One region of the Paenibacillus sp. FSL K6-2862 genome, then DNA from elsewhere that is predicted to be linked to it. Evidence: riboswitches for the same ligand, from Rfam matches in the RefSeq annotation. Region 1 holds a riboswitch; each other region holds the start of a gene.

The links. Region 1 has a riboswitch for cyclic di-AMP ahead of MHB82_RS06555 (hypothetical protein). Riboswitches for the same ligand answer to the same signal wherever they lie in the genome.
Region 2: linked by a shared signal. The riboswitch ahead of MHB82_RS00145 (3D domain-containing protein) and the one ahead of MHB82_RS06555 (hypothetical protein) in region 1 are both predicted to bind cyclic di-AMP.
Region 3: linked by a shared signal. The riboswitch ahead of MHB82_RS10335 (C40 family peptidase) and the one ahead of MHB82_RS06555 (hypothetical protein) in region 1 are both predicted to bind cyclic di-AMP.

What each region holds. Positions count from the first base shown of each region.
Region 1 covers NZ_JBBOSN010000001.1:1,445,319-1,447,521, reverse strand. The annotation lists gene MHB82_RS06560 (HAD family hydrolase) at 1-224, opposite strand, end outside; gene MHB82_RS06555 (hypothetical protein) at 395-790, opposite strand; cyclic di-AMP (ydaO/yuaA leader) riboswitch at 909-1,081, opposite strand; gene MHB82_RS06550 (glutathione peroxidase) at 1,450-1,926, shown strand; tRNA gene MHB82_RS06545 (tRNA-Leu) at 2,064-2,146, opposite strand.
Region 2 covers NZ_JBBOSN010000001.1:31,636-33,838, forward strand. The annotation lists gene MHB82_RS00140 (TatD family hydrolase) at 1-420, shown strand, start outside; cyclic di-AMP (ydaO/yuaA leader) riboswitch at 663-917, shown strand; gene MHB82_RS00145 (3D domain-containing protein) at 1,189-2,203, shown strand, end outside.
Region 3 covers NZ_JBBOSN010000001.1:2,198,189-2,200,391, forward strand. The annotation lists gene MHB82_RS10320 (hypothetical protein) at 1-42, shown strand, start outside; gene MHB82_RS10325 (hypothetical protein) at 161-376, shown strand; gene MHB82_RS10330 (carboxymuconolactone decarboxylase family protein) at 506-835, shown strand; gene MHB82_RS10335 (C40 family peptidase) at 915-1,379, opposite strand; cyclic di-AMP (ydaO/yuaA leader) riboswitch at 1,385-1,516, opposite strand; tRNA gene MHB82_RS10340 (tRNA-Leu) at 1,877-1,961, shown strand.

The DNA.
Region 1 (2,203 bases):
TCATCACTGATTAGCGTTCGAATGGCTACCCTCATGGGCCACTGCTCATAATTTCGGTAACAGGAGGCAAATATCTCTCGCACTTCCTCTATTTTCACCGGATATCCAAGCAAGCAGGCTTCTTTTACAAACTGCCCTATAATATCATCTACCGGCTCCCATTCGTCCACCAGCGTATCTCCTACATCAAAGAACAACCATTTTAACCCCCGTACATCCGGCACGCCTATTCCTCCTTGTTAGCCATGAACGCAATCTCTAAATCAGCAATGTACATTAATGCTCAAATAAAAAAGAAGACCCACCATCATGCATGAGTCTCCTCAGAATTCCGTTTTTCCACAAGTTCAATTATAACAGGCACCTTACACCGGATCAATCGGCAGCTATCACATTAACCATTAAGCAAGAAGCCAACTTCTCCATTAAGGGAATACACAATGCGGTCAGCTCCCATCCCGCGGTAAATGCCTTTGGGGTGACTCTGTTCCGTAATCACACATAGTGATTTGGAGGTCCAGGAACGGCAGATCTGCAGATAGCGGCAGGTCAGGTTCAAACTGTTCTCGAAAATAAAAACGTTGCCTACACTCGACTGCGGTAGAAACCACTTCTGAGCTTCAGCTGTATTCATGCGAATGACGTTCTCCACTCCGATTCTGCGGAGCTTCCGTTCTTCCCCTGCACTGTTAGTCAGAACGGCAAACGGCATTTTTTTGTACATCAACAGCTTGATAAACTTGCGGCCTGCTTCATTCGGTGCTGTTACTAGAATCATCTCATTATCCATCGTTCGTTCCTCCCTTGGCGTGAAAAGACAACAAAAAAGAAGCGTGGGGGACCAAGGCCTCCCGAACGCTTCTTGAATAACCCATGACGAAAACGCCATGAATATGCGTACGGCTTGTTGCCTCTCCCTTTAACGCTTACGAGGTTAGCTGACGGATTCGGGCGCGAGAGTCGCCCTATTTCCGGCTTGCACCGAAAAATTCACCCCATGGATTAGCTGTAATGACAGCCGTTCCGATTGGTTCCCCCGTTTCCCACCCATGAATGAATGGAAACTCAGCGATTAAAACATCGTTCCTGTTTCATGTATTGACCAGAGCGATATTATCGTTTGTTTCGTTGTTCATGTTAAGTTTAATTGAATTAGAAATTACGATATGAATCATACACCCGCGACATGTTAGTGTAAAGTCCGGTCAGATCAGCGAATGGACGAATTTAAGGCATTACACATCAATGATATCGCTTACAACCAATCCATTCTCCATCCATCTCTGTGAATCTCGCTAATTCTCGTCCTTATGAAAAACGTATGTAATTTTAGATATCTGTAAGTAAACATAGGAATTTATTTAATTAGTTTTGCATTATCTAATTGTAAGCAATATAATATAACTATAGGAATCATTAACCCATTATACGATATGGAGGCGACAGATCATGTCCGTTTATGACTACAAAGTCAATACCCTTCGGGGCCAGGAAGTCGAGATGTCCGATTATCGCAACAAGGTGCTGCTAATTGTAAATACGGCGAGCAAATGTGGTCTGACCCCGCAATTTGAAGGCTTACAGGAACTCTATAACAAATTCAAAGACCGGCAGTTTGAAGTACTAGGCTTCCCAAGTAACCAATTCGCTCAGGAAAAAGGATCTTCCGACGATATTGCTGAGTTCTGTCAGATGAATTACGGTGTAAGCTTTCCTATGTTTGAGAAAATTGATGTTAATGGCTCAAGCGCTCACCCACTATTCCAACACCTGACAACAGAGGCACCAGGACTGCTCGGATCCAAAGCCATCAAGTGGAACTTCACCAAATTCCTCGTTGATCAGAACGGACGTGTCGTGAAGCGTTATGCTCCAAAAACGACTCCTGACCAAATTGAGGCTGATATTGAGAAACTGCTGAAATAAATCAACATGGAGAGGCCATAATCAACAGGGAACCAGAGAAAGTCCGGTTCTGTGTGAATGGCCTTTTTTTATGTTTATCCAAACGCAAAAAAGAGGTTTTCCATATTCGGAAAACCTCTTCTTGTCGTACAATATGATGCGGTCGAGAGGACTCGAACCTCCACGGGCATACGCCCACTACCCCCTCAAGATAGCGTGTCTGCCATTCCACCACGACCGCATGTCGTAAATAATCGGCAACAAAATTGATTATACAGGTTTACATTATAAAAGTAAA
Region 2 (2,203 bases), 1.4 Mb from region 1:
CTAGCTCGTGAACTTAACATGCCGATTGTCATTCATAATCGCGACGCTCATGAGGATATTGTCAAAATTTTGCGCGAGGAAAAGGCTGGAGAAGTCGGGGGTGTGATGCACTCGTTCTCTGGAAGCTGGGAAACGGCAAAACTCTGTCTGGATCTAGGGTTCCATCTATCCTTCGGGGGACCAATCACGTTCAAAAACGCCAAGCAGCCAAAAGAGGTACTGGCGAAGGTGCCAATGGACCGATTTTTCATCGAAACTGACTCCCCATATCTTACACCACATCCTTATCGTGGAAAACGAAACGAAACAGCGCATGTACGTCTGGTTGCAGAAGCAGCTGCCGAAATTAAAGGCATTTCGGTAGAGGAAATTGCTGCAATAACGACCAAAAATGCCATGGAACGATTTGGGATTCGTTAAAAAACGAAGCAAATGCGGTGAAAAAGAGAGGTAGACGGAGCGAATTTGCTTTTTGATCCAAATAAATGAAGAATATTACAATATTTTAACCAAATATTTAGAAAAACGTACTTGAACAACGCTTTACAACATGCATCGAAACAGGATATCATCTTTTCAGTGAATTGTTGTGAGGAAAATTGGACAGATGTTCGGGGGATGAACAAAGGGACACTTTCCGATGACACAACAATACTTTTCATGAACCGATCTCGCTGAGTCTCCGTTAACGGAGAGCGGGGGAACCAATAGGGCTTAAACATCAGTGTAAGCAGCTGATGCGCATCGTTTCGCTGACCCAAAAGCAGCGGATGCACTTGCGAAGCGCTATTTGATTTCTTCTTTGGGTCTCGGGGTGAATTCAAGGGCATCCGCCATGAGCGGGTGACCGGAGATAGGGCGGCTCTCTTTCGCCCGAACCCGACAGCTAACCTCGCAAGCGGAAAAAGAGAGGCAACCTCGTGCATGAATTTCCGATATTCAAAATCATTCGGAAGCCACGAAAGAGTTCCTCTTACACTCTTTCTTTGGCTTTTTTGTTTTTGAATAAAAGAAATAAGGTCATCATACGGTAAGAATTCAGGTGGTGACATCATGTTGCGAAGAGTGGTTCATGGTGCAGAGCCGGTCATTGAGATATCGATCAGTTCTGTAGAAAATTTGGTATAGTCGCGTCAAAGACATCATGCATTAACTTTAGACGGCGAGGCTATGAAGGAGGACGGAGAAGTGGGCACATTCCAACCAGAAGAGACCCATGAGTCACGATCATCCAGTAAGTCTTACGCGTTGCGGTGGAAGCATGAGAACATGCGTCAAATGGCACTGATCGCTATTTTCTCAATCGCGCTTACAATCATGATCTTGTTAGTCGTTTACGGTCAAGCCGGGAAACAAATTTCGCTGGTTATTGATGGCAAAGCTCAAGCGGTAGAGACTCGTACAGGAATGCTTCAAGAAATGCTGGAGGAGCAATCAATCACAGTCAGCCCCCATGATGAGGTATCCATGCCTTTGAACGGGGCAATCGCAGATGGAGACCGCATAGTTATTGAGCGGGCCGTTCCAGTCAACATTACGGCAGACGGAGACACCAAGACTCTGTATACAACCGATTCATCGGTAGAAGATGCAATTCAGAAATCTGGAATTGAAGTTGCCAGTGAGGATAAGGTTTATCCTGCGCTCGCAACACCAATCAAGGCAGATATGAAAATTCGCGTAGTGCGTGTAACAAAGCGTACAGTGGAAGTGGAACAGCCGATTGCGTACAAAGTAATCAAAACGGCTGACCCTAGCTTGTACAAAGGTGACAATCGCGTCATCGTAAACGGCAAAGAAGGTACACTTGTACAGCATATCGAAAAGGTGTTTCAGGATGGAGAGTTAGTCTCCAAAAAGATGGTGGGCAAATCGGTATCGACCAACCGTGTAGATAAAGTTATTGCTGTCGGAACCAAAGCAAAACCAGTTGTGAAGCAGCCGGAGATTCAGACGGTATCGGCCCAAACCTCCACAGCAAAGAAAGAAACGACAACGAACTCGAAGAAAACCGCTGCATCAGGCAGCAAAGTGATTACCGTCTCAGGCACTTCTTTTAAATATTCCAAAGTACTTAAAAATGTATCGATGACCGCGTACTCTTCTGAGGAGCCTGGCATTGGTACAAAAACAGCTTCCGGTACCCGGGTAACTGAAGGACGGACCATTGCGGTCGATCCAAAAGTGATTCCGATTGGCTGGT
Region 3 (2,203 bases), 750 kb from region 1:
TGGTTCGAGAAGAACGACAGCAAAGAGCACGCGCAGCGGTAACTTTCAGTCGGGATATTTTTCGAATGACATAACAGTCCAATACAGTCACGTGAGACCTAAATGACTCTTCATTTAGGTCTCTTTTTGTAAATTATTTTGGAACATAGGAGCCATAGACATGATTAGTGATGCAGAACTGGATGCACTGCGCTTATCGGGTGAAAAAGTAAGAGTGGTACGGGATGGTTTGGAGTCCAACGATGTAACAGGGATTGTCGTTGCATGGGATGGGGAACAGGTGCTTATCCGTCGCCAGAACAGACGTGTGGTCAAGCTGGACCGTAGTTATCGCTATCAGCTCTTTAGCGAACCGCGCCAAAGTCCGGCTGAATGAATAGAGCCGCTCTGGAGACGGATGCATGGAATTACCATGGAGGGTTTGGCATACTTCTGCCACTCGGGAGAGAAGATAGGTACAGCGAGAATTCGTAAACTTATCAGCCGAGAGGATGTGCGGGTAGCCATGACATTGATGAATGATAAGGTACATGCCTACAAGGATCAGATTGGAGAATTAAGCGATGTATTGCCTGGCGTAGTCAAAGCGTATCACGAATTTACGGGTGAATGTTTCCAGTCAGGTGCCATTGATGCCAAAACCAAGCAGCTGATTGCCCTCGGCATTGGATTGTTTGCCAATAACGAAGTATGCACGTTTTACCATGTAGAAGAGGCCCGTGCGAAGGGCGCAACCGATCAGGAGATTATGGAGACCGTTGCGGTAGCCGGAGCGGTAGGCGGCGGTCACGCACTGTCTCAAGGTGCAATGCGTGTGCAAAAAGCATTGCACTAGGTTTTTCCTGCAAGTGAGTCTGAATAACAAGACAGCAAAACAGGCTCTGGAATGATCCAGAGCCTGTTTTTTGTCCAACTTATATTTTTCCAAGCATCTTGTTATACATAAACTGTCCAGTCACCCGTCGTGCTGTTACATAACGGTCACTGAAGTATGGATTCGACATTTTGGTGATGCTGACACCTTTACTGCTGGAAGCATGAGCGAATTGTCCGCCCCCGATGTATACGCCCGTATGCGAAATGCCGCTACCTGAAGTGTTGAAGAATACCATGTCACCTGTGCGCAGATTGGCTTTGGATACCGGAGTACCCGCCTTGGCCTGTTGCTGTGAAGTGCGTGGCAATTCAATGCTATATTTTTGGAAGATATATCTCATAAATCCAGAGCAATCAAACCCGGCCAGCGTTGTGCCGCCCCACTTGTAAGGTATTCCAGTCATGTTGTTAACGACGGTGTTAATACTGCTCGCCTCAGTGCTTGCTGCACCAGATGTAAATAGAACGGCTGCGCCAAAAATAGAAATGATCAGTTTTTTCAAAATCAATGTTCTCCCTTCGATGCCTACGGAGTTAGCTAAGGGTTCGGTAGAAGGTTCCCTATATTTCCTATGTATAAGAATAATTCACCCAAAATGGTTCCCCCGTTTTCAAACATGAAACTCGGCAAATGAATAATTAATATTTTGTAACCTTTTGAAACTATATTGCATAAATGCGTAATTGTCAAACCTTTCTTCCTCCTGCAATGTTAACGGAATTCAAGACTTTTTGTGGAAAGTAGTAGTTCTCCATGTTTATTTATGATGACAAAAACGTAATTTGTGTTTCATCAGCACATAAATTGGACAAATAAGTAAATTGGAGTAGTAGAGTAGAGCAAGGTTCATTCTCAACAGGGAAAGGCAGGTTTCGACCAGATTTTATAACTTTCGGTTATCGTAGTCTTATACTAATCATTTAACTGTTGACACGTTAAATTTCACATGATATATTATTTCTTGTCGCCGCGATAGATTATCTCGGAGATATGCCATATGCGGTCGTGGCGGAATTGGCAGACGCGCACGGTTCAGGTCCGTGTGGGCTAACCCCCCGTGGAGGTTCGAGTCCTCTCGACCGCATCATAAGAAGAAAAGGTTTCTCGTTAGGCTAGCGCCTGCGGGAAACCTTTTTTTATTTCTTTTTTATGTGACCAAAACCACGATACACACATCGTTACTTAAACAACGTCCTCTGAATCGATCTGATGGCAGCAGTTCACTTGCAAAATCTCCGGTGTAAGGGGAGAAATGCCTGTTCTATGGTTGTTGTACCCCTGCTTTCACGGTGAAATGTACGCAAAATTCCGAATTGTACCTATCCT